DNA from 3 places in the Cobetia sp. MMG027 genome. Region 3 is predicted to be linked to each of the others. Evidence: predicted binding sites of a transcription regulator. Region 3 holds the regulator's gene; each other region holds the start of a gene.
What was found. The regulator FNR, encoded in region 3, switches genes on or off when oxygen is low (the NO sensors DNR and NnrR bind a similar motif). The targets are predictions, from matches to a motif close to TTGATNTANATCAA.
Positions count from the first base shown of each region.

Region 1: a site for FNR is predicted at 3,820-3,833, ahead of PJK54_RS00815 (OmpW/AlkL family protein). Genes of this name have one in related genera too.
Region 2: a site for FNR is predicted at 3,288-3,301, ahead of adhP (alcohol dehydrogenase AdhP). Genes of this name have one in related genera too.

Region 1 covers NZ_JAQJIO010000001.1:187,392-195,413, reverse strand. Annotated here, with positions in the region: gene PJK54_RS00830 (cytochrome ubiquinol oxidase subunit I) at 1-1,296, opposite strand, end outside; gene PJK54_RS00825 (lipopolysaccharide kinase InaA family protein) at 1,851-2,714, shown strand; gene PJK54_RS00820 (OmpW/AlkL family protein) at 3,079-3,672, shown strand; gene PJK54_RS00815 (OmpW/AlkL family protein) at 3,951-4,655, shown strand; gene PJK54_RS00810 (DMT family transporter) at 4,737-5,699, opposite strand; gene PJK54_RS00805 (aminotransferase-like domain-containing protein) at 5,860-7,485, shown strand; gene PJK54_RS00800 (carboxylate/amino acid/amine transporter) at 7,482-8,022, opposite strand, start outside.
Region 2 covers NZ_JAQJIO010000003.1:328,129-336,150, reverse strand. Annotated here, with positions in the region: gene PJK54_RS05470 (sulfite exporter TauE/SafE family protein) at 1-230, shown strand, start outside; gene PJK54_RS05465 (DOPA 4,5-dioxygenase family protein) at 331-672, shown strand; gene PJK54_RS05460 (CreA family protein) at 746-1,237, shown strand; gene PJK54_RS05455 (pyridoxamine 5'-phosphate oxidase family protein) at 1,414-1,905, shown strand; gene adhP (alcohol dehydrogenase AdhP) at 2,103-3,131, opposite strand; gene exaC (acetaldehyde dehydrogenase ExaC) at 3,402-4,922, opposite strand; gene PJK54_RS05440 (response regulator) at 5,362-6,153, shown strand; gene PJK54_RS05435 (Nramp family divalent metal transporter) at 6,204-7,520, opposite strand; gene PJK54_RS05430 (hybrid sensor histidine kinase/response regulator) at 7,695-8,022, opposite strand, start outside.
Region 3 covers NZ_JAQJIO010000003.1:87,629-95,650, forward strand. Annotated here, with positions in the region: gene PJK54_RS04455 (fatty acid cis/trans isomerase) at 1-1,373, shown strand, start outside; gene fnr (fumarate/nitrate reduction transcriptional regulator Fnr) at 1,471-2,220, opposite strand; gene PJK54_RS04465 (hypothetical protein) at 2,577-2,855, opposite strand; gene PJK54_RS04470 (cbb3-type cytochrome c oxidase subunit II) at 2,852-3,511, opposite strand; gene PJK54_RS04475 (cbb3-type cytochrome c oxidase subunit I) at 3,508-4,947, opposite strand; gene PJK54_RS04480 (alpha/beta family hydrolase) at 5,098-5,928, shown strand; tRNA gene PJK54_RS04485 (tRNA-Val) at 6,143-6,218, shown strand; tRNA gene PJK54_RS04490 (tRNA-Asp) at 6,296-6,372, shown strand; tRNA gene PJK54_RS04495 (tRNA-Asp) at 6,413-6,489, shown strand; tRNA gene PJK54_RS04500 (tRNA-Val) at 6,540-6,616, shown strand; tRNA gene PJK54_RS04505 (tRNA-Asp) at 6,621-6,697, shown strand; gene PJK54_RS04510 (AraC family transcriptional regulator) at 6,849-7,964, opposite strand.

The sequences.
Region 1 (8,022 bases), on a different contig from region 3:
CGGGATCGACAGCAGGCAGATCCACAGGAAGGGGCGCACATCGAAGCGATGCTTGGCACTCATCCATACCGCGACGATGAAGATCGCGAGCATCGCCATGCCACAGGCGACCATGATCCGGAACGAGAAGAACATCGGTGCCACCGGGGGGATCGAGTCGGCCGCGGCCTTGTCGATCATCTCCGGCGTGGCATCGGAGGGCGTCTCGACATAGCGCTTGAGCAGCATGCCGTAACCGAGATCTTGCTTGACGGCATCGAAGGCCTTGCGGGTCGCGATATCGTCCTGACCCTCCCGCAGCTGCTGAAGCAGATCATAGGCCTGCATGCCATTGACGATGCGTCCGCGGTGCTCCTCGGTCAGCTCCTTGATGCCCGGAATCTCGGTATCCAGCGAGCGCGTACCGATCAGCCCCATCACATAGGGAATGTGGATGCCGTAATCGGTGTGCTGGGTCTCCTCGTTGGGCAGACCGATCAGCGTGAAGGACGCCGGCGCCGGCTCGGTCTCCCACATCGCCTCGATGGCGGCCATCTTGGCCTTCTGGACATCCCCGACTTCGTAGCCGGACTCATCGCCCAGCACGATGACCGAGGCCACCGAGAACAGTCCGAAGGCCGCGGCGATGGCGAAGCTGCGCTTGGCAAAGCCCAGATCCCGCCCCTTGAGCAGGTAGAAGGCGCTGATGCCGAGCACGAACATGGCGCCGGTCACGTAGCCTGCCGACACGGTATGCACGAACTTGGCCTGGGCGACCGGATTGAAGATGACATCCGCGAAGCTGGTCAGCTCCATGCGCATGGTCTCGAAGTTGAAGGCCGCCCCGACCGGATTCTGCATCCAGCCATTGGCGATCAGGATCCACAGCGCCGAGAAGTTGGAGCCGAAGGCGACAAGCCAGGTCACCATCAGGTGCTGACGCTTGCTCAGGCGGTCCCAGCCGAAGAAGAACAGCCCGACGAAGGTGGATTCGAGGAAGAAGGCCACCAGGCCCTCGATGGCCAGCGGCGCACCGAAGATGTCGCCGACGTAATGCGAGTAATAGGCCCAGTTGGTGCCGAACTGGAACTCCATCGTCAGGCCGGTGGCGACACCGAGCGCGAAGTTGATGCCGAACAGCTTGCCCCAGAACTTGGTCATGTCCTGGTAGACCTGCTTGCCGGTCATCACATACAGGGATTCCATGATGGCCAGCAGGAAGGCCATGCCGATGGTCAACGGGACGAACAGGAAGTGATAGAGCGCGGTCATGCCAAACTGGAACCGCGACAGCTCCACTACGGTATCGGAGATCATGTCTAACCCCTTTGCGATAAGACGAACGGCCAGACTGCCGTCTCTGCATGCGCTTGCCACCGACGTCGGGGGCAGTCTCCCCCCGACTCCCGCCGGCAAGCGCACAGGCAATGGCACCGTGGTACCAAGACCTTGGTCGGACATTCTCTGCCCTCTCGCGACAGGCTCCAGATGACAGGTTGTCGCAGCCGCACTCCGGCAAGCGCCGCCTGCGGGGATCGCAAGCCCATGAGCTGACAGCGGAAACGTCCATGGCCCGCATCATTGCTGGGCTGGCGCGCAGTGGACCGCCAGCGGCCTCTCAACGCTCTTCCTGCGCACCTGCGCGACACCTGCGACCTTCCACCACACGCCACAGAGCACGGGCCTGCACGACAGCAGCCATGCACGGCTCGGACAATCCTGCGACGCGTGTTGAATGCGCAGACACAGGAGTTGCCGATCAGCGACTATCACTTCACCAGCAGGCTAACTATCATAGGGCGATCCATCGCTGGGTCCTGCGGCAGGGATTGCCCGTGACCCACCTCCCCTCTTTCGCTCGTGAACTTGCCATGACCTCCTTTTCCCGCCACTCCCTGTCCAGCGCCTCTCGGGGCCCACGTGCCACGGCGCCCCGTGGCCATGCCGACTACTGTGACCCCGCCCTGGGGAATCTGCTGGATTACCACGGCCTGAACCGGTTCGAGGCCCTGTGGCACGTGGCCGCCCAGGACGTTGATGCCCCTAACCGTGAGCGCGGAGGCATCTCGACGGTCTCGCTGCTCACTCTCGAGGACGAGCAGGGCCAGACACATCGCCTCTACCTCAAGCGCCAGACCAACCATCTGGGCCGCAGCCTGTCACGCCCACTGGGCGAGCCGACCTTCTCGCGCGAGTGGCGTGCCATCCGCCACTATCACGCGCTGGGCATTCCTTCGGTGGATGCCGGCTGGTATGGCGAGCGCCGCACCAGCAAGGAGTGGCGCGCCATCCTGATCACCTTCGATCTCGACGGCCGCGATGATCTGGACCACTGGCATGCACGCTGGCCGGCGCTGGACGATACCCGACGCACGCAAGTCATCACTGCCAGCGCACGTCTCGTGCGACAGATTCATCAGGCCGGCATGATGCACGGCTGCCTGTTCCCCAAGCATCTGTTCCTCAGCCGCCCACAGCCCGCCGCCGACGGTACCAGCGCCATGCAGGAACAGATGGATGCCGTCATCATCGACCTGGAGAAGACCCGACGCTTCGTGCTGCGCCGTCACGAGTGCCAGCGCGACCTCTACGTGTTGTGGCGCCGCCTCAAGGCCTGGCAGGCAGCGGAGTGGCGAGAGTTTCTGGCCGTCTACCTCGACTGTCCCGCGCAGAGTGACGAGGTCAGTCGATGGCTCAACGAGCTTGAAGCACGTGCCCAGCGCAAGCGTCGCTGAATTCCCACACTGGTGGGCGCATCGCGCATTGCGTAGCATGCGCTCACCTCACGAGCCGCCTACGACCAACGTCTCATGAATCTGTCGTGAAAATGAACAGCCCTGTCGCTGTCCTGCGCCACCTCCAGTCTCACCCTCGAGACATGCACCTTTTCTGAAATAATCGGTAACATCCGCTAACAAGACGTCAAATATGTTTTCAAACATTGTTCTAAAAAAATGCTTGCCAAAAAGAACAGTGTTTTTTATAGTTCATCTCGTCCCCTGAACAAGGCAGCCTTGCCACACTCGGTACATCCCCCGAGTTCGCCAGGCACCGCCGACAGGAAGCCCCCGAGGCCACAAGCTTCAAGGAGAACATCACATGAAAACCATCAAGATCCTGACTGCTACCGTCATCGCCGGCACCATGGCAATGGGTGCACAATCTGCACTGGCCTACGGCAAGGGCGACATCTTCCTGCGCGGCGGCGTTGCCAAGGTCGACGGCAAGAGCAACAACGGCAATGGTCTGATCGCCAAGGATGAATCCGGTTTCGCCGGCTCCGTGGGCTACATGTTCCACGACAACCTGGCAGTTGCTCTGCAGTCCACTGAAGCATTCAGCACCGACTGGAAAAACAGCGACGGTGGCTTCGATCAGATGCCGATCAACCTGATGCTGCAGTACTACCCGCTGGGCGGTACCGAAGCTCGCGTTCAGCCTTACGCTGGCGTCGGCCTGAACTACACCCACTTCTCCGGTGAGTCTGCCGGTGGCCAGAGCATGGACATCGACGACAGCTACGGCGCTGCTGCCGAGCTGGGTGTTGACCTCAACATCAACGAATCCTGGGCCGTCAATGGCTTCGCTCGTTACGCTGACGTCAAGGCCGACACCAAGATCAACGGCCAGGACGTGAACGACACCGAGCTGGACCCGGTCACCGTCGGTGCCGGTGTCACCTACCGCTTCTAAGTGCTGAAACACGCACTGACGAGCCGCGCCGAGCCATGACGCATCAGGGGTGATCCCCTTGCCTCATTGACGACGCACAAGAACGCCGCAGGCCTCAGGGCCTGCGGCGTTCTTGCATGCGCGGACAGTCGGCGAGACAGACGGAACTTGATTTGAATCAAGTGTGACGGACCCTTGTCGGACATGACGGCAAACCCTTGTCATGGATCAATTTTTCGTCGACATGAGCTCCTAGACTGACATCTCCTTTCTCACCCCCTGTCACTTCGGGAGCGAACATGTCAGCCGCACAGTCCTTCTTGCCCTTCTCCTTCTGCCGGTCCTCTTCACGCCCGCTGCGCATGGCGGCGATCACGGCCGCACTCACGCTGACTGCCACGTCGGCTGTCGCTGCGCCGTTCTCGTCGACTGACTCAGGCCTCGAGAACCTCGATTATGGTGCCGGCCAGTTCTGGACGCGTGCGGGTGTCGCCAAGGTCTCGCCTAAGAGCGACAACGGTCGCATCGATGCCATCGGTGCCGACGTGGACGTCGATGATGACAGCGCCTTCGCCTTCACTCTGGGGTATCGCTTCACCGATACCCTGGGGATCGAGCTGCTGGCCGCGCAGAATTTCGAGCATGACATCTCGCTGAATGGCCAGAAGGCCGGCTCCGTCGATCATCTGCCACCGACCCTGACACTGCAGTACTACCCCCTCGGTGGACGCGACTCCCGCATCCAGCCGTACATCGGTGCAGGCGTCAATTACACCCACTTCTCCGATGAAACCCTCGATGACGGCACCAAGCTCGAGATGGATGACAGCTGGGGCGCGGCCGCACAGATCGGTGTCGACCTGGTCATCAATGAGCATTGGGCGGCCAACGTCGCTGCCTGGTATCTGGATATCGATTCCGATGTCACCGTGGCGGGCAGCGTCAACGACAAGGTCGAGATCGACCCGATCGTGACCATGGCCGGTATCAGCTATCGCTTCTGAGTCGCGCATCTGACTGGCCACAGACGACAACGCCCCGCCAGCCCATCACGGGCCGGCGGGGCGTTGTGCTTTCAGGGCGAATCAGCGCGAGGGGGCCTGCCCGCTGCTCGGTGCCGACGTCTCGGGCGCTGACGGCGACGTGTCGTCAGCCGGCGCCCTGGCTACCTTGCCCGGACGGGGGCGATCCAGCACCAGTCCCAGCACGACCAGCGCCGCTCCCACCACCATCAAGGCGGTCCACTGCTCATCGAACAGCCACCAGGCCATCAGCGCGGCACACGGTGGCACCAGGAAGAAGGTACGTGCGACCTGGTGGGCCTCGCCACGTTCGAGCATCAGCATCAGCAACCAGATGGCACCCACCGAGATGGCGATCACCAGCCAGGCGAGGGTCAGCAGCAGACGAGGCGTCGGGTCGAAGGCGAAGCTACCTACGCTGCTGGCTGCGATGAGGAAGACACAGCCCGCTCCCAGATACTGGAATACCAGCCCCTCCACCAGCCCCATCCGACCACCGACACGCTTCTGCCACAGCGTCGAGCTGGACACGCCGATGAGCGCCACCAGACACCACAGCAGGCCGATCATCGGCCACTCGAGCGTAGCGCTTGCGGCGCCTGCCCCCTGAAGCACGCCCGCCCCCAGCACCAGACTGACGCCAATCGCGCCACACCCCAGCCCCAGCCACTGCCTGGCGCCCAGACGGATACCGAACAGCGGCAGTGACAGCGCAGCCGTCACCAGAGGGTGCAGGCTGACCAGCAAGGCCGTCAGCCCCGCAGGCAGCCCGGCCTTGACCGCCGCGAACACGCCACCCAGATAGGCGCCGTGCAACAGCATGCCGATGCCCATCTGAGCCAGCTTGTCATGGCGCTGCCCCCATTGGCGCGGCTTGCGGCGTATCCACAGGATCAGCCCCAGCACCGGCAGTACCAGCAGGCTACGCACCAGCAGCAGCGTGAAAGGCTCAGCATCCAGGGTTCCGAAACGTGCGGCGATGAACCCGGTGGCGAACAGGAAGACGAAGGTCAGCGGCATCCACATCAGATTGACTCCAGAGCACGAGAGACGGGACCTCACTGTCCCGAGGAGCGCTCACACCGAGCGCGTCAGGCATCGCCGGCGTGATGTGACATGAGCTTGCCGCGAAGGCATCAGGGGATACAAGATACAGAGAATGGCTTTTTCAGGGGATACAGTCCGCATGAGTGGCACTCAAGACCTCCCATCAGCGCCGCGCTACCAACAACTGGCGACGCGCTTGAAAGCCGAGATGGCGACGGGGCAACTCGTCCCCGGACTACGGCTGCCCTCATTGCGCCGCCAGGCGGCCCTGTCAGGGCTGGGACTCAACAGCGTGATCCGCGCCTATGGCGAGCTGGAATCCGCCGGCTTCCTCGTGGCTGTCCCGCGCCGGGGATTTCAGGTCGCGGCCGCAGCGGCGCCTCCCTCTTCCGCCAGCCGCGATCACGATGCCGCCCCGTCACGCTGCACCCCTCTTGCCACTCCGTCACTGGCCATCGATGACCCGGCCTGGCAGGCCATGGCACATGCCAGCGACCCGGCGCTGGCTCCGCTGGGCGCGGCGCATCCCGAGCTGGATGCGCCCGCCGTGCGGCGCCTCTATCGGCTGGTGCGCCAGAAGCTCAAGCATCACGCCGAATCCCCCAGCGCCTACGCGCTGCCCCCGGGCTCCCCCGCCCTGCGCGAGGCCATTGCCTCTCACCTCAGCCACCATGGCCATCACTGTCACGGTGACACCCTGTTGCTGTGTCAGGGGGCTCAGCAAGGCATGTCGCTGATTCTCCGACAATGGCGCGCAAGCCGGGGACGCTGCCGCATCGGCATCGAGGCCCCCGGCTATTTCGGTGTGCTTGCGGCGGTGGAAGCCAATGGTCACGAAGCCATTGCCCTGCCGACACATGCCGGAAGCGGACTGGATATCGAGGCATTGGCCAGACTGCTGGAGGAAGGAGAGGCAAGGCAGATGGACAGGCGGCAGACGTGTGCAGGCAAGACGCGGCCAGAGATGCCGCCCACGGCCGGGAACCGACACGGCAAGGCCGCCCTCGACGCGCTGATCGTCTCACCGGATTGCCACAACCCGCTGGGTGGCCAGCTGAGCCTGACGGATCGAGATCGCCTGCTCAAGCTGGCCCAACGCCACGGGGTACAGATCATCGAGAATGCCACCTTCGCGGAACTGAGCTTCGACACCCGCCTGCCCTGGCTGATGGACCTCCATCAGCGCCAGACAACGCCACTGGGACAGACAATATCACCGGAACAGGCACCCGGCGTGATCATGGTGGGATCGCTGTCCAAGACGCTCGACCCGCGAGCACGCTGTGGCTGGGTGTGGCTCCCACGGTCCGAAAGCGTGACGCCTGACGCCGAGCTGGGCATGCAGGGGCTGATTCGCGCACGCTGGGCCGATGGCATGGGCGACATGCCATGGATGCACGCCGCCCTCGCGGAACTGATCGCCAGCGGCGATTACGGGCGCCATGTCCACCGCATGCGCCGCTGCTACGCGAAGCGCCTGCAACTGCTGCGCGAGACGCTTGCCTCTGCTCTCGGCGATGGCGTCTGGCTGCCCGGTGTCAGTGGTGGCTATCTGCAGTGGTGCGGCCTGCCGGGACTCGATGGCGCGGCCCTTTCCCGCCTGCACCGCGAGCTGCTCGAGGCTGGCATCGCCACTCTGCCCGGCTACCTGTTCAAGGCGGTCAGCCCCGGCCTGCGCCTCAATGCGGCCCAGCTGCAGGACGATGAGACCCTCGCACGATTGACCACGACCCTGCGCAACGCGCTGCACGGAGCCGATGCCTAGCGAACGCTCTGCGCCTCACGCGCGCGCTGCTCACGCTGGCGCGCCCAGAACTGATTGATCAACAGCGCCAGCACGATGACCGCCCCGCCCAGCGCGAGACGCGGCAGGTCCGCGTCGCGATTCCAGATCAGCAGATTGACCAGCAGTCCCGCCGGTACCAGCGCATTGTTCATGATCGCCAGGGTACCGGCATCGACGCGCGTCGCTCCCTTGTTCCACAGGAAGTAGCCCATCCCGGACGCCACGATGCCCAACCAGCCCAGCACCACGAAGTGCACCGGCTGCGAAGGCAGCTTGTCGGTATTGCCGAACAGCAGGAACATCACGACCACCAGCGCCAGGGCGCCAAGATAGAACCAGCCGAACACATGACGGTGCGCGACACCTTCAGGCAGCTGGGGCGAGAGATGACGATAGGCGACCTGGCCGATGGCAAAGCACAGATTGGCCCCCTGAACGACGGCAAAGCCGAGCCAGAAGCCCTCGGTGACCCCGTCGTAGCGAATGATCGCCGCACCGATGACCGCCACCATCGCC
Region 2 (8,022 bases), 240 kb from region 3:
TGATCATCTTCGCAGGCATGAATCTGATGAAGCTGGGCCCCTACGTGGCGCTGGGCGAGGTCAACCTCACCAGTCTGTCCACCTCGCTGCTGCTGGTGCCGGTGGCCTGGGCAGGTGTCAGGAGCGGCCTGTGGCTGCAATCCCGCGTCAACGAGAGGCTGTTCTTCCGCCTGATCATCCTCGCGATGGCACTGGTCGGCGTGCAGCTGATCTACAAGGCCTGGGGTTGATCTCCCCGCGCCATCACGCCTGGCGACCTCTGCCGCCAGCCAACATGACCTTCTGGGCCACGCTTTCAGACAGACATTCGAGAATGATCGGGGCAACGCCATGACACCGCAGATCCACTACTACCACGCACACCTCTACTACACCGATGAGCAGAGTCTGGCCGCCGCTCGCGAGCTGGCGGCCCAGGCCGAGCAGCACTTTCCGCTGCGCGTCGGTCGCTTTCATGAGCAGCCGGTAGGCCCGCACCCGCTGTGGAGCTGTCAGCTGTCCTTCGCTCCCGAAGACTTCGGGCGCATCATCCCGTGGCTGGCGCTCAATCGCGGCACGCTGGACATCTTCGTGCACGCCGGCACCGGTGATGATCTCTTTGATCACACCCAGGGCGTGATGTGGCTGGGCAGCTCCCACCTGCTGAATCTGCACGTCTTCGGCGATGAGTGAGGCCCGGACGTCGCCCGACACGCTATCATCGCCTTGCCGCTTTCGCCTTACCCACTGACTCAAGGATGACCCCATGACTCGACTGCGCCGCCTATCCCCTCGTGCCGCCCTGCTGGGCGTGATCGCCTCTGGCCTGCTGCTGGTCGGCTGTGACGACAATGAGGTCGGGGATGTCTCGCTGGGCCTGTTCACCACCAAGGACATCAAGATCGAGAGCCTGATCGACCCCAAGGTGCCGGGCGTGACCTGTCACCTGAGCAACATCGAGGCGAATCTCGATTTCTCCGACCCCTCCGACATGAGCATCGCCTGCCGCCAGACCGGCCCGATCACCCCGGCGATGCTCGCCGACATCGACACCTCCAAGAGTGGCGAGGAGGTCTATCGCAAGTCCAAGAGCGTGCTGCTCAAGAGCCTCAAGATCCGCCGTATTCTGGACCGTGACTCCCAGAGCCTGCTCTACATCGCCTACAGCACCAAGGAAACCAGCGGCAGCTTCAAGCATGCGCTGAGCAGCGTGCCGCTGTGGGGCAGCGAGGCCTGGCAGGCACCGGCAGCGCAGTGAGCCGCCCGGGCGCCTGAATCAAGCCCCGATTGATCAAGCGCTGATTCATCAAGTGCTGACTCATCAAGCGAAAGCTTCACCATCATCCCTTGAAGTTGTGGGGTGTCGCTCCAAGGTCTTGTTCAACGGCTAGCCAGCCGGATTTTCATTCGCATGAGGCAAAGGAGTGACACACGATGTCGAGCCCGGAGCACAAGCAGAAGATCTGGAAGCTGATCAAGGATGTGAAGGTCGGCATGTTGGTGACGCAGGGTGACGGCATGCCACATGCCCGCCCGATGCATCTGGTGCAGGATGACTACGACGGCACCCTGTGGTTCTTCACGCGAGCCAGTGCCGAGAAGGTGTTTGAAGCAAAGAAGGACAGCGAGGTCTGCCTGAGCTTTTCCGATCAGGATGATGGCGTCTATGTGTCGCTGAGCGGTCATGCCAATCTGCACCGCGATCAGGGCCTGATCGACAAGTTCTGGAATCCGTTCGTGGCCGCCTGGTTCCCGGAAGGCAAGGATGACCCCGATGTCACTCTGCTGGAGGTCAAGGTGCAATCCGGTGAGCACTGGAAGGCCAAGGAGAGCAAGGCGTATCAACTCTATGAGATTGCGCGCGCCAACCTCGACAAGGACCACACCCCGGACATGGGTGAGAACGAGAAATTCGGCACGGTATGAGCAGAAGCCCGAGCTCGTCATGGAGAGCTCTTTGAAGTGACCGCGTGAGAGTTGACGCACACGGCCATGCCAGACACGACAACGCCAGCCCGAGGGCTGGCGTTGTCGTGTCTGGTCTCCTGCCGCCTGCCGAGTCCTGCCGATTCCTGCAGACCTGTCGTCGGTGGAGAGGATTCAAGTTCAGGACACTGAACGCCTCAAGACTTCATGTCGAGCACGATGCGCCCTTCGATCTTGCCGTCGATCATGCGCCCGAAGATGTCATTGATGTCCTCGAGCCTGCCGGTCTGCACGGTGGCCGCGACCTTGCCTTCCGCGGCGAAGTCCAGCGCCTCCTGCAGGTCCTGACGCGTGCCGACGATGGAGCCACGCACCGTGATGCCGTTGAGCACCGTGGAGAAGATCGGCAGCGGGAAGTCACCCGGCGGCAGGCCGTTGAGCACCAGGGTACCGCCACGGCGCAGCATGTTCTGGGCCTGATCGAAGGCCTTGGGCGACACCGCCGTCACCAGTGCGCCGTGCGCGCCGCCGATCTCGCGCTTGATGACGGCTGCCGGATCTTCCTTCATGGCATTCACGGTCACGGTGGCCCCCAGACGGCGGGCCAGCTCCAGCTTGGCATCATCGACATCCACCGCCGCCACGTTCAGGCCCATGGCGCGGGCGTACTGCACCGCCATGTGACCCAGGCCGCCGATCCCCGAGATCACCACCCACTGACCGGGACGAGTGTCGGTCATCTTGAGCCCCTTGTAGACCGTGACCCCGGCACACAGCACCGGCGCGATCTCCACGAAGCCCACGCTGTCCGGCAGACGCCCCACGTAGCCGGCATCCGCCAGCGTGTACTGGGCAAAGCCGCCATTCACCGAATAGCCGGTGTTCTGCTGGCTCTCGCACAGCGTCTCCCAACCGCCCAGACAATGCTCGCAATGGCCACAGGCCGAGTAGAGCCAGGGCACCCCGACCCGGTCGCCTTCCTTGACGTGGGTCACACCCTCGCCCACCGCCGCGATGGTCCCCACTCCCTCATGTCCCGGGATGAACGGTGGGTTGGGCTTCACCGGCCAGTCGCCATGCGCGGCGTGCAGGTCGGTGTGACAGACCCCGGAGGCGGCGACCTCGACCAGAATCTCGCCACGCCCCGGTCGCGGTACCGCGACTTCCTCGATCACCAGCGGTGCACCGAATTCACGTACCACGGCGGCTTTCATGCTGTTATCCATGATGGACTCCTCATTCATTGTCGAAAGACGAACCTTGGAAAGGCGAGCCAGAGATCAGGCGGAGAGTGCGATCCCGTCCGGTCGTGAGCGAGGGCTAGTGTTCGCGCACGCCCCGGACCTGCCTCTTCATTGAAACCAGACGCGGTGCTCCCTGCCCTGCGCCAGATCAAGCAAGTCGGATCTGGCGCGGGCATCGAGAGGAATTCCTCGAGGAGGCATCGCGGGAGGTGGATTCAGCGCCACTAGCCTCGGTGGCGCTGACGGTCAGGCCTAGAAGAAGCCGAGTGGATTGATGTCGTAGCTGACCAGCAGGTTCTTGGTCTGCTGGTAGTGTTCCAGTGCCATCTTGTGGGTCTCGCGACCGACACCGGATTTCTTGTAGCCACCGAAGGCGGCATGGGCGGGATACTGGTGGTAGCAGTTGGTCCACACGCGACCGGCCTGGATACCGCGGCCCATGCGGAAGGCGACATTCATGTCGCGACTCCAGACACCGGCGCCGAGACCGAATTCGGTGTCATTGGCGATGGCCAGCGCCTCGGCCTCGTCGCGGAAGGTGGTGACGGCGACCACCGGCCCGAAGATCTCCTCCTGGAAGACACGCATCGCGTTGTGGCCCTTCAGCAGGGTCGGCTGGATGTAATAGCCGTTGGCCAGCTCGTTCTCCAGCTGCTCGCTGCTGCCGCCGGTGAGCACCTCGGCCCCCTCCTCACGGGCGATATCCATATAGGACATGATCTTGTCGAACTGCTCGCGGGAGGCCTGTGCGCCAACCTGCACGTCGGTATCCAGCGGATTGCCGCGCTTGATGGTCTTCACGCGCTCCATCACACGGGCCATGAAGTCGTCGTAGATGCTTTCCTGGATCAGGGCGCGTGACGGGCAGGTGCACACCTCGCCCTGATTGAAGAACGCCAGCACCAGCCCTTCGGCGGCCTTGTCGATGAACTCGGGCTCGGCATTCATGATGTCAGCGAAGTAGATGTTGGGGGACTTGCCGCCCAGCTCCACCGTGGAGGGAATGATGGTCTCCGCGGCGCACTTGAGGATGTGCGAGCCCACGGGGGTGGAGCCGGTGAAGGCGATCTTGGCGATGCGCTTGCTGGTCGCCAGTGCCTGTCCCGCCTCGGCGCCATAGCCGTTGACGATGTTGAGCACCCCTGCCGGCAGCAGGTCATTGATCAGCTCCGCCAGCACCAGGATCGAGGCCGGGGTCTGTTCCGCCGGCTTGAGCACCACGCAGTTGCCCGCCGCCAGCGCCGGGCCGAGCTTCCAGGCCGCCATCAGGATCGGGAAGTTCCACGGGATGATCTGCCCCACCACCCCCAGCGGCTCGTGGAAGTGATAGGAGACGGTATTGGCATCGATGTCCGCCGCGGTGCCCTCCTGGGAGCGCAGGCAACCGGCGAAGTAGCGGAAATGATCCGCTACCAGCGGGATATCAGCGTTCAGCGTCTCGCGCACCGCCTTGCCGTTGTCCCAGGTCTCGGCGACCGCCAGCATCTCGAGATTCTGCTCGATGCGATCCGCGATCCTGAGCAGGATGTTGGAACGCTCCTGCACAGAGGTCTTGCCCCAGGCGGGGGCTGCCTTGTGGGCGGCGTCCAGCGCGAGATCGATGTCTTCCGCACTCGAGCGCGGGATACGGCAGAACACCTCACCCGTCACCGGACTGACATTGTCGAAATATTCCCCCTTCACCGGCTCGACGAAACGCCCGCCGATGTAATTGCCGTAGGTGTCCTTGAACGTGACCAGCGCGTCGGCGCTGCCCGGGGAGGCGTAGATCATGGCGAACTCCTGTGGGTCGGATTCACGAGTGGCGCTCGTGATCGACGACCTGTTGTTGTAAGTCATGTGGACAGGAGATGGCACTCCTGTCCCTCGCCTGACCGTCAACGACTGGATCAATGACTGCATCAAGAACTGCTTGATCAGGCGACCCTCACAGTCTTGTTCACTTGTGGCATTCGCGACATGCGCCCATGGGCGGAAACTGTCTCATCCCTTGGGAGGAGAAAAGGGAGAAACCCGGCAGGCAAGAAAGATGGGACAGGAAGACAGGTGGGGACAGGAAAGACGGGCCATACCGCGAAGGCCGCAAGGCACGACACCACGCCATGACGTTATGCTCAGGGTAGCTATTGTCAGCAAGGTCATGATCAGGAAAGCCATGGCCTGGAACGTCATGACCAGAACATCGCCCGCCAACGACCGGCCAGGAGCCTTCATGTACCGTCTGCTGATCGCGGATGACCATCCGCTGTTCCGTGATGCCATCAGTCGTACCCTGAATCTGGCCGTCGCTGACGGCTCTACGCCAGAATACGAGCTGCTGCAGGCCGCCAGCCTCGAGGAAGCGCTCAGCGTGATCGCTCATCATGCTGACAGCCTCGACCTGCTGCTGCTGGATCTCGACCTGCCCGACAGCCACGGCCTGGAAGGCCTGGCGCGCCTGCGCGAGGAGGCAGACTGGCTGCCGGTGGCGATTCTCTCCGCCCACGAGGCGCGCGAGACGGTACTCGAGGCATTGGCGCTCGGTGCGGTGGGGTATCTGTCCAAGTCGAGTTCGGCGCAGACCCTGCGCGATGCCCTCGCACGCATGCTGGCCGGGGAGGTCTACGTGCCTGCCCAGTTGATGCGCGCTGCGCCGCGTCCAGCGCCGCTCTCAGCATCATCGGCACCAGCATCATCGGTACCAGTGCCACCGCCAGCGCCCCAACTGGCGCCGAGCCTCAGCGATGCTGAATTCGCGCGGCGCTGGCAGACCCTCACCACCAAGCAGCGCGGCGTGCTGGAGCGCATGGTGCAGGGCGAGTCCAACAAGATGATCGCCTGGCAGCTGGGCGTGGCGGAGACCACCGTCAAGTCGCATGTCTCCGCCATCCTGCACAAGCTGGGGGTCGCCAGCCGGGTGCAGGCGATCCTGCTGGCCAGCCACGCCCTGCCTGCCGTGTCAGGCCCGAGTGAGACCTCTGCCGCCCCACGACGCGAAACGCCCCGGTCCAACGCTCACGAATGAGGCGCGAACCGGGGCGTTGCCCATCAGGTGTCGGGACAGAGTGACTCGCCCTACATCAGCTCCCCGACCAGCACATAGCCATTGAGCAGGATGATGACCGCTGCCACCAGCATGCCGATGGCCGTCACCCAGTGACGATTGACCAGGTCTCCCATCAGGCGGCGATTGGCGGTGAACATCAACAGTGGCACCAGCGCGAAGGGAATCCCGAAGCTGAGTACCACCTGGCTTGCGACCAGCACCTGCTGCTCCGGCAGCCCCATCAGGATGATGGCGATGGCCGGTGCCATGGTGATCACGCGGCGCAGCCACAGCGGAATGCGGAAGTTGACGAAGCCCTGCATCACCACCTGCCCGGACAGGGTGCCGACGATGGACGAGGACAGCCCCGCCAGCAGCAGCGTGAAGCCGAAGATCAGACTGGCGGCATTCTGGCCCATCAGCGGCGACAGCAGCTTGTAGCTCTCGGTGATGGAAGCCACGCCGGTCTCGCCATTGCCATGGAAGACCTTGGCGGCCAGCACCAGCATCGCCATGTTGATCAGCCCCGCCAGCGCCATGCCAATGATCACATCGAGACGGTAGTAACCCATCACGCGACGACGCTGACCGCTGTCACGCACCCGGATGCGGTTCTGGGACAGCGCGGAATGCAGGTAGATGACGTGGGGCATCACGGTGGCGCCCAGGATACCGGCCGCCAGGAAGATGGCATGGCTATCCGGGAAACCTGGTGTCAGCAGGCCGTAGATGATCGGCTCCACCGGCGGACGACTGAGGATGATCTCGAGCAGGAATCCCGCTGATACCGCCAGGATCATCGCCCCGATGATCATCTCCATCATGCGGAAGCCGTAGCGCTGCATCACCAGCACCGCGTAGGTGATGGCACCGGTCAACAGCGCCCCTTCCAGCATGCTGAGCCCGAAGAGCAGATTGAAGGCCAGCGCCGCGCCGAGAAACTCGGCCAGATCGGTGGCGATGGCCACGATCTCCGCCTGCACCCAGAAGGCCCAGACCACCGGGCGCGGGAAGCGTTCACGGATGACCTCGGCCAGATTCTTGCCGGTGGCCAGCCCCAGCCGGGCGGACAGGGTCTGGATCAACATCGCCATCAGGTTGGCCCACAGCACCACCCACAGCAGGGTATAGCCATAGCGGGAGCCCGCCTCGATGTTGGTCGCGAAGTTGCCGGGGTCGATGTAGGCGACGGCGGCGATCATCGCCGGGCCGAGAAACGGCAGCGCGCGACGCAGGCGTCCCGCAAGGGACAGAGGGGATGCAGTGCGCACACCGCCGGCAGCAGAGGCTTCACCTTCACTGCCCAGCGACATGCTGGCGGCATGACGTACGGATTTATCGGACATGATATTCAGCATGGGGGGGAAACCTGCCAGATCAATGGCCCGCGAACAGAGAAAGGGGATGCGGGATGTCATGACACGAGCATACATGCTAAATACGATTAGTTCTCATTAAAATTCAGCGCGGTAGCTGATAGTCTCCTTCAATCCCTCCTGCCTCTTCCTCCCCCGCGAAGGCTAACGACAATGGAGCAACAGCTGGCGCAGGCGCAGCGGCTTGACCGGCTTGAGGAGGAACCCGAAGCCGAGCGCGCGTGCCCTGGCCTTCAGCGGCGCCGAATGGTCCGCGCTGATCACCACCACCGGCAGGTTTGGCCAACGCTTGCGCAGGCGTTGTGCCTGCGCCAGACCATCGGGCTGCCCGTCACCCAGCTGATGATCGACGATCAACACCTCCGGCGGCGCGGCCAGCGCCTGCCGCAACAGCACCTCGGCGGTATCGGCGCAGTGGACACTCGCGCCCCAGCCCTCGAGCAATGACTGCATGCCGGCACATACCTCCCGA
Region 3 (8,022 bases):
ACCTGCCTGGCTATGACCTCAAGACGGCGTCCAACCCCTTCCTGACGTTCGAGGCGATCCCTGCCGAGTCACGTTACCGCTTCATGCTGGATGAATCGCAGAACACCATCATGGGCTTCATCAAGGGGCCGGTCTGTCGTGGCCAGGTGGCCGTGGACGTCATCAATGACCACTTCTGGGTCAGTTTCACCGATCCATCACTGTTCAGCCTGCCGCAGGTCGAGCGCACCCTGGCACGGGAGGGCGAGAATCTCAGCCTGCCTGCCGAGCAGAGCAGCAATGCATTGCCCATCTCCTCGTGGATCAAGTTCGAGCGCAAGCAGCAGGCCTATCTGCAGGCCAAGCAAAAGCTGATGATGCAGGCCTACGAGGACGGCAATCTGCGTCTGGACATGCAGCTGTTGTGGGACGGCAGCGGCTGGCAAGGTGGCGAGGGTGGCGATCACAACCCCAATGCCGCCCTGACGGTCTATCGTCACTTCGACAATGCCGCCGTGATGAAAGGGCTGGTCGGCAATGTGCCCAAGACGGCCTGGGTGATCGATTACCCGATGCTTGAGCGCATCCATTACCTGCTGGTGGCCGGCTTCGATGTCTATGGCAACCTCGGCCACCAGCTGACCACGCGCCTGTACATGGACTTCCTGCGCATGGAAGGCGAGAACAACCTGCTGGCGCTTCTGCCTGCCGGCGAGCGTCAGGCAGTGCATGACAGCTGGTATCAGGATGTGGATTCTGGGCTGGAAAAGCTGCTGTTCAAGAAGCCGCCCCAGTTTGATGCCCCGAGCGATATCGTCTGGACACCGGGAGAGCTTTCCTCACCGGAGAAGGCGCGCATTGGGTTGATGCGCCGCCTGCGCGAGCGCCTGGCGCCGGAACTTGTCCACGAGCGTAGCCTGGAGACGCTGGAGGATGATGCCGTGCGCCGCGAATTGAAGGCCTTGAGCGAGGTGAGTGGTCTGGCGGCCAGCCTGCTGCCGGAAGTCACCATCATTGCGCTGGAACGGAAGGGAAGCGAGCACCCACAGTTGTTCAGCGTGCTGCGCAACTCGGCTCATGCCAACATCACCAGTCTGTTCGACGAGGAAGCCAATCGGCGTCCTGAGCGCGATACGCTGGATGTGCTGCGCGGCGTGGCCGGGGATTATCCGAATGCCTTCTGGCATCTGACACCCGAGTCGCTGCAGGGATTGGCACGGCGGGTCGCCGTGCTCAAGGATGAGGCGGACTATCGACAGCTGATGGCCGATATCGGAGTGCGGCGCACCGATCCACGCTTCTGGCAGTTCTCGGACAGCGTGCTGCGTGCCAATTATGCGGATCGTCCCGTCGAGGCCGGGTTGCTGGATTACAATCGTCTGCAGAATCGCTGAGCGTCTCCGAGCCGCCTGGCGCTGTCTGGAAAACACGAAGGCCCGCCACATGAGGATGTGGCGGGCCTTCGTGGTGAGAGAGATGGCAACACGGGGGTCAGCGACCGCCCTGACACTCTCCTTCTGCCAGCTCGATCAGGCCATCCAGGTGCAGGATATGGACCTCGCGGGCCTGGATATCCACCAGCCCCTGAGCCTGGAAACGCGTCAGGATACGGCTGATGGTTTCCACGGCCAGTCCCAGGTAATTGCCGATGTCGGCGCGGGACATGGAAAGACGGAAACTGTATGGCGAATAGCCGCGGCGACGGAAGCGCTGAGAGAGGTTGACCAGGAAGCTGGCCAGGCGCTCATCTGCCGTCTTGCGCGACAGCAGCATCATCATCCGACGATCCTCATGCAGCTCCTTGCTCAGGCTCTTGAACAGCTGGGTGCGCAGTTCCGGCAGTTGGGCGGAAAGCGCATCGAGGCGATCGAAGGGAATCTCGCACACGGTCGTGGTCTCGAGTGCCACGGCGCTGCCGGGGTAGGCATTGCTGTCGATGGCATCCAGTCCAGCCAGCTCGCTGGGCAGGAAGAAACCGGTGAGCTGCTCCGTGCCACTGTTCTCGGTGTTGATCTGTTTCAGGCTGCCCGAGCGCACCGTGAAGACGCAGTCGAAGGGCTCGCCCTGGGTGAAGAGAACCTCGCCCTTTCTGAGCGGCGCGCGGCGCCGAATGATGGAGTCGAACTGGTCGATGGCTTCCATGTTCAGTGCCAGCGGCAGACACAGTGAGCTGAGCGAGCAGGTCTGACAGCGTGCTTCATGCGCACGCAATCGATGGGATGCCGTTGTCTGGGCCGTCATGGTGACTCTCCTGGGGCATTACGCCGAAACTCGTGGGGGGCGGGTTTCGGGTGGGGGTGTCCGGGTGCGACACCTGGTACAGGGCGATTCCATGGTCCTGTACGGAGAGGCAGCATCCTCATGGACTGAGTCGCTGCTGCCTGTCGGTGCTGTCCGTCAATGATACCTGTCAGGCGCACTTCCCAGAACGGGTTCCCGTCCTGTGGGGCGGGATGTGAAGTGCTCCGTGAATCGCGCGCATTATATTAGATAATTCTGATTGTGTCGTGATGTCCTGCATGACTCTAGACGCAGAACCTCCCGAAGGGGCAGGTTGCGACGCCCTGCCTCATCCGACTCGGGAGAGCCAGGTGACATCATCCACTCAAGGACATGACGATCTGCCCCATGCTGACCAGCAGCGTGAGCAGAAACAGCAGACTCCAGACCAGCGGCAGCGGCCTGTCCGGCTGAGGGGTGCCGTCAATGCGGTGTTCGTCGCCTGGCCCATCTCCCTGCAGGTCATCATCGGGTGAGGTGCTGCGAGAGCGAAGCCCGACAAGCAACAGCGTGCAGAAGGCCAGGCTGCCCAGCGTGAGCATGCTGATCCATGCCTGCCAGAACAGTGGCAGATCGACGTTTGCCAGCAGGTTCATGGTGCAGCTCCTGTCGTCAGTGTCAGTGTGACGAGTGTCTCCCCTGTCGGGTCGGGTGCTGTCGCGGATGAGTGCCGAGGGGGATCCGTCTGTTGAAGATAGGCCAGCAGAGCGGTCGCCTCGGCCTTGCCGCGTACCCGGGCGGGCGCCGCGAGGATCTCGTCGTCTCGGTAGGGTACGCCAAGCGTCTGCAGGGCCTGCATGCGCTCGGCGACACCCTCGCCGCTCAGGGCGTGCTCGAACAGCCAGGGGTAGGCCGGCATGCTGGAATCCGCCACCTTGTGGCGCGGCGAGTACAGGTGCAGGCGTTGCCAGGCCTCATCATGTTCCGCCGGGAGGCGGCTCAGGTCAGGGCCATGACGAGCGTTGCCCCACAGGGCCGGTCGCTCCATGAGGTGGCGGGAGGCGGCGTCCCGGCTTGCATGGCGTGCCTGGTCTCCCGGCAGATCCCGCACCATTCGGGTATGGCATTGCTGGCAGCCTTCCCGCAGGTAAAGGCGCTGGCCCTCCAGCGCCAGCGCATCCAGCGGTGTCACTTCTTGCCTTGCCTCCTGAAACCCCAGAGGCAGCAACTGGGCCAGCGCGCCGACACTTGCCGCCATCACGCAGAGCGCGGCCATCAGGCCCGGATGCCGTTCGAGCAGTACGTGTCTCATGCCGGTGTCCTCCCCCGAGCGTGTGAATCCCCGATGTGGTGATGAGCGCGCTGGGTAGAGGGGCGCGTGATGGGACGGCGGGAGGCGCGCAGGAGATACGCTGCCATCAGCAGCAGGCCGAGTGCCCAGCAACTCAGCCCCACCAGCGTCATCAGCATCGGCGGGCGAGCCACCGCCAGGACGTCGGCGAGGGAGTGCAGCGGTTGTCCCTCTGCGTCTACGGCATGCCACAGGCTGCCTTGCAGCAGGGTGGTGGTCCAGCTGGCAGCGATGCAGAGCAACGTGCCGGCGATGGCCAGCCAGGCGTGGGTCATGATCAGCGCCGAGGGTGCTTCAGGCAGCCGCAGACGGTAGAGCATGAGCACGCAGACCAGACCGATGACGCCCAGTGTGCCGGCCGGCGAGAGGCTGCCGGCGGCGCTGAAGGTCATGTCGTTGAGCGGGGCGATGGACAGTGCCACATGCTCCATCACGCTGATGGCCAGAAAGAGCAGGGCCGCGCCGAGCAGGCAGGTCTGAGGATGATGGCGCAGGGAGGGCCAGTCCGCCTTGAGGGTCAGCAGGCCGTTGAGAGGAATGGCCAGTCCCGGCGCCAGCAGCAGGAGCCCCATCGCCATTCCCAGCGCCTGGCTCCACTGGGGCAGGGCGCTGGCATGCAGCAGCGCCGCGCCGCTCCAGGGCAGCAGCAATACCAGCAGCCAGAAGCTGATGATGGCCAGACGGTGAGAGTGAAGGGGCTGGCGGGTCAGTCCCGAGAGTGCCTGATACGCCATGGCAATGAAGCCCAGTGCCAGCATGCCGCCGGGCAGCATTCCCTTCTGCCAGCTCTGCAGCAGCGCGTCCAGACTGCCTGAGAACATGGGTAACGATGTCAGCGGGCCCAGGGGCACCGCCAGTGACAGCAGGGTATGCTGCATCAGTATCATCACCAGACAGCCAATGAAGCACCAGCCAGCCACGGGCAGGCGCACTGTCGGTCCTGCCTTCCAGTTGACATGGAAGAGCCACGCGACCGCGATCCACACTGCCAGCATCAACAGGTTGAGTGGCCAGGGATATTCGGATTGGCCATGCCCCGACGCGAAGCCCGCGGCAATCGATATGCTGCCAAGCACGAGAATCGTCTGCCAGGCCTGCAGCGTGAACCGCTGGAGACGCCGCTGGCCCGGCCGGGCTTGCGTGTCATGATTGACCAGTGAATACAGGCTGGCAATCAATGCCGAGCCGCCGAGGCCGAAGAGCAGCAGATGCTGTTGCACAATGGCGAGACGGCCATGGCTTAGCCAGGCGATGGGCGGGGCCAGGGTTGGCCACAACTGCACGGCGGTCAGCCATGCCGCCAGCAATAGACTGACGGCGCCTGAAAGAATGGCCGTCGTGCCAAATTGGCGAATCACCTCGTGAGAGGCGCCTGCTCCATCAGGTGCTGTGCCCATGTCATGACCTCATCATGCAGTGAACAGCGATGTGCTCTCCTGAAGAGAGCACGACTCACGAGACGATTCAGCATTCATTTCAGCTACCAGGGAGGACACTGAGTGTCTCTTGTCACTTCATCATCGGACGAAGATCGGGATGCGTCCAATGTGGCGGCCGTTCCCACCCCCTACGCCGAGGAAGGTTTCAAGGTCGCTTCCTTTGACGCCATCGCCGATGAGCTGGAAAAGCGTCTGGAGCTGTCAGAGGAGGCGTTGGCGGCGCGCGGTCCCTGGCGAGGCTGGGTGGCCTCGTTCGGTCCGCTGGAGATTCATGGCAGCCCTCGGCAGGTGATTCTGCTGCATGCCCATGGGGCGGGCGCCGGACGCGAGACCGATTTCCATCAGCGGTTCGGCAAGGCCTGTGCACACCAGGGGGCGGCATGGCTGGGATTCGACTTCGCCTACCTCGTCAAGATGCGCTGCGAGGCACGCCGTCGTCCGCCGCCGCGGCTGCCCGGGCTGATCGAGGAAATGACGCGCTGGCATGAGGCGCTGGCCGCCAGTCTTGCCGCCAGGGCGTCTCTGGCGACATGCCCGGTATTGCTTGGTGGCAAGTCCATGGGGAGTCGCGTGGCCTCGCATGTGATGCAGGAGCTGGAGGGGCGAGGCATGCCAGCCCCCTCATCAGGCCCACGTCGAATGTCGCCCCTGGGCTGGTATGCGCTGGGCTATCCCTTTCACCCGACCGGCAAGCCGGACACGCTGCGAACCGAGCATCTGGCGGCCATTGATGCCCCGGGCGTGATCTGCCAGGGCACGCGAGATCCCTTTGGTCATCGCGAGGAAGTCGAAGGTTACGGATTGCCATGCACCATCAGCCTGCAATGGCTGGAGGATGGCGAGCATGATTTCAAGCCTCGCAAGGCGAGCGGCAAGACGCGTGAGGGACTGATTCGCTCAGCGGTGGCAGCGATCCTTGCACACCCTGCATTGCGCTGATGGGTGTCAATCCATGAGCGACACGAATTTTCTCCCTCGTGGCATCCTGATGTCAGAATGTTGACACAATGCTGATGGTTGCTGGGCTACAGGTGAGTGGTGCTGGGAAAATCCAGTCTTATCAAGACCCTGTCGAGGAGCATTCTGAAACTACCTGTAAAAAAAGTATTGACTCATGGGGCGGATTCCGTAGAATGCAGCGCCAACGAGACAGGGGTGGTTAGCTCAGTTGGTAGAGCACCAGCCTTACAAGCTGGGGGTCACTGGTTCGAACCCAGTACCACCCACCATTTGAAAAAAGTTATTGCTTATCAAAGCGTTACTTGATTAAATGGCCTGGTTCGTCAGCAGAAGCAAACGTTGCAGTGGACTGGTAGTTCAGTTGGTTAGAATGCCGGCCTGTCACGCCGGAGGTCGCGGGTTCGAGTCCCGTCCAGTCCGCCACTACCGTTTGTCATGCGCCCGATGTTGAGTTGTTCTGAATGGACTGGTAGTTCAGTTGGTTAGAATGCCGGCCTGTCACGCCGGAGGTCGCGGGTTCGAGTCCCGTCCAGTCCGCCATTCAGAATGACGCGATGTCACCGCTGCTTGCAGCAAGGATCGTCTGTGTTGGGTGATTAGCTCAGTTGGTTAGAGCACAAGCTTCACATGCTTGGGGTCACTGGTTCGAATCCAGTATCACCCACCAATGTGGACTGGTAGTTCAGTTGGTTAGAATGCCGGCCTGTCACGCCGGAGGTCGCGGGTTCGAGTCCCGTCCAGTCCGCCACTCGATCTACAGAATTCGTGAAACCCGAGCCCTCGTGCTCGGGTTTTCGCGTTTCTGGCCAGCAAGATGCGCGTTGTTGCCTTCCTCGTTGTTGCCTTCCTTCTGGACGTCCCATCGTCCCATCATCCCCCGTTCGACGTTTCTTCGTGTTTCAGGTCCGTGAGCTACCCGTTCGGCTGGATGCGCGGTGCTGTCTGCGCCATGCGCCCGGTGGTTTGGCGTGCCAGCGCTTGCAGGCGTGCTGGAAGCTTTCCGGACCGGCAAATCCCAGTACCCAGCTGATTTCCTTCAGGCTCAGATGGGTGTCGCGCAGATAACGCTCGGCCAGCGCGCGGCGTGTGTCATCCAGTAGCCCCTCGTAGTGCCAGCCTTCGGCAGCGAGTCGTCTGGCCAGGGTACGCGGGTGCAGATTGAGGGCCGCTGCGATCTCGTCGCGTCCGGGTGCGCGCCCCGAAAGCCGCATGGCAATGGCACGTCGTGTGCGTGACAGCGTGTCATGAGGGCCCTGACGGCTCTCCAGTCGCTCCGTGATCTGTTGACGAAGCTGGGCAAAGGCAACCGGTGCTGCCTGCACGGTAGGGGCGTTCAATACTCTGTCTGGCAGCCACAGCCGATTGCGCCCTGTCGCGAAGTGCAACTGGCTCGCAGGCAGGCCCAGGCGTCGGGCATATCGCCAGCGCCAGCGCTTCTCCGTCTGCTCATGCATATCGTCTGGTGAGGGGGTGAGCGGAGAGCTGTCCTCCGGCGAGCGGGGGATCGTGTAATCGATCTCGAGCGATGCATCGCTCAAGGCATCGCCACTCAGCTGGCGAGCCAGATGCCACCAGCCTCCCAGCACGCTGTCGACCACGAAGCGGTTGTAGGCATTGTAGGGAGCGAGGGAGTAGAAGTTCAGCCAGCCGCCGGTGGCCTGGCGCTCGAAATGGCCATGCCCACGACTGTTGTCGCTGTAAAGTGCCTCAGCCTCGCACAGCAACGTCAGCCCTGCCGCCAGAGTGGGGGCGCAGGCACACGCAAGTCCGGGGAGCAGAAAGTCTCCCGGGCGAATCTGAGCGGCCATCTCTAGGCCGAACAGTTCATCACCGCTGGCAGTGATGGCGGCATGGCCCAGTCGCATGTAGCGAGCGATGCCGATCCGGGCATCTCCGTCGTCCGGCAGCGGCCAGCCCGTGTAGGGCTGCATGATGGGCTCGGCGTGCACGTTGCGCGCGTCCAGGGCACGTGCAACGAGGTGCGCCAGGCTGACCGAGACTTCTCCTAATTGCATGGGGCTGGCTCGTGTCGAGAGGTCGGGGAGACAAGCGCGAGGCTTGCCGTCGGCCGGA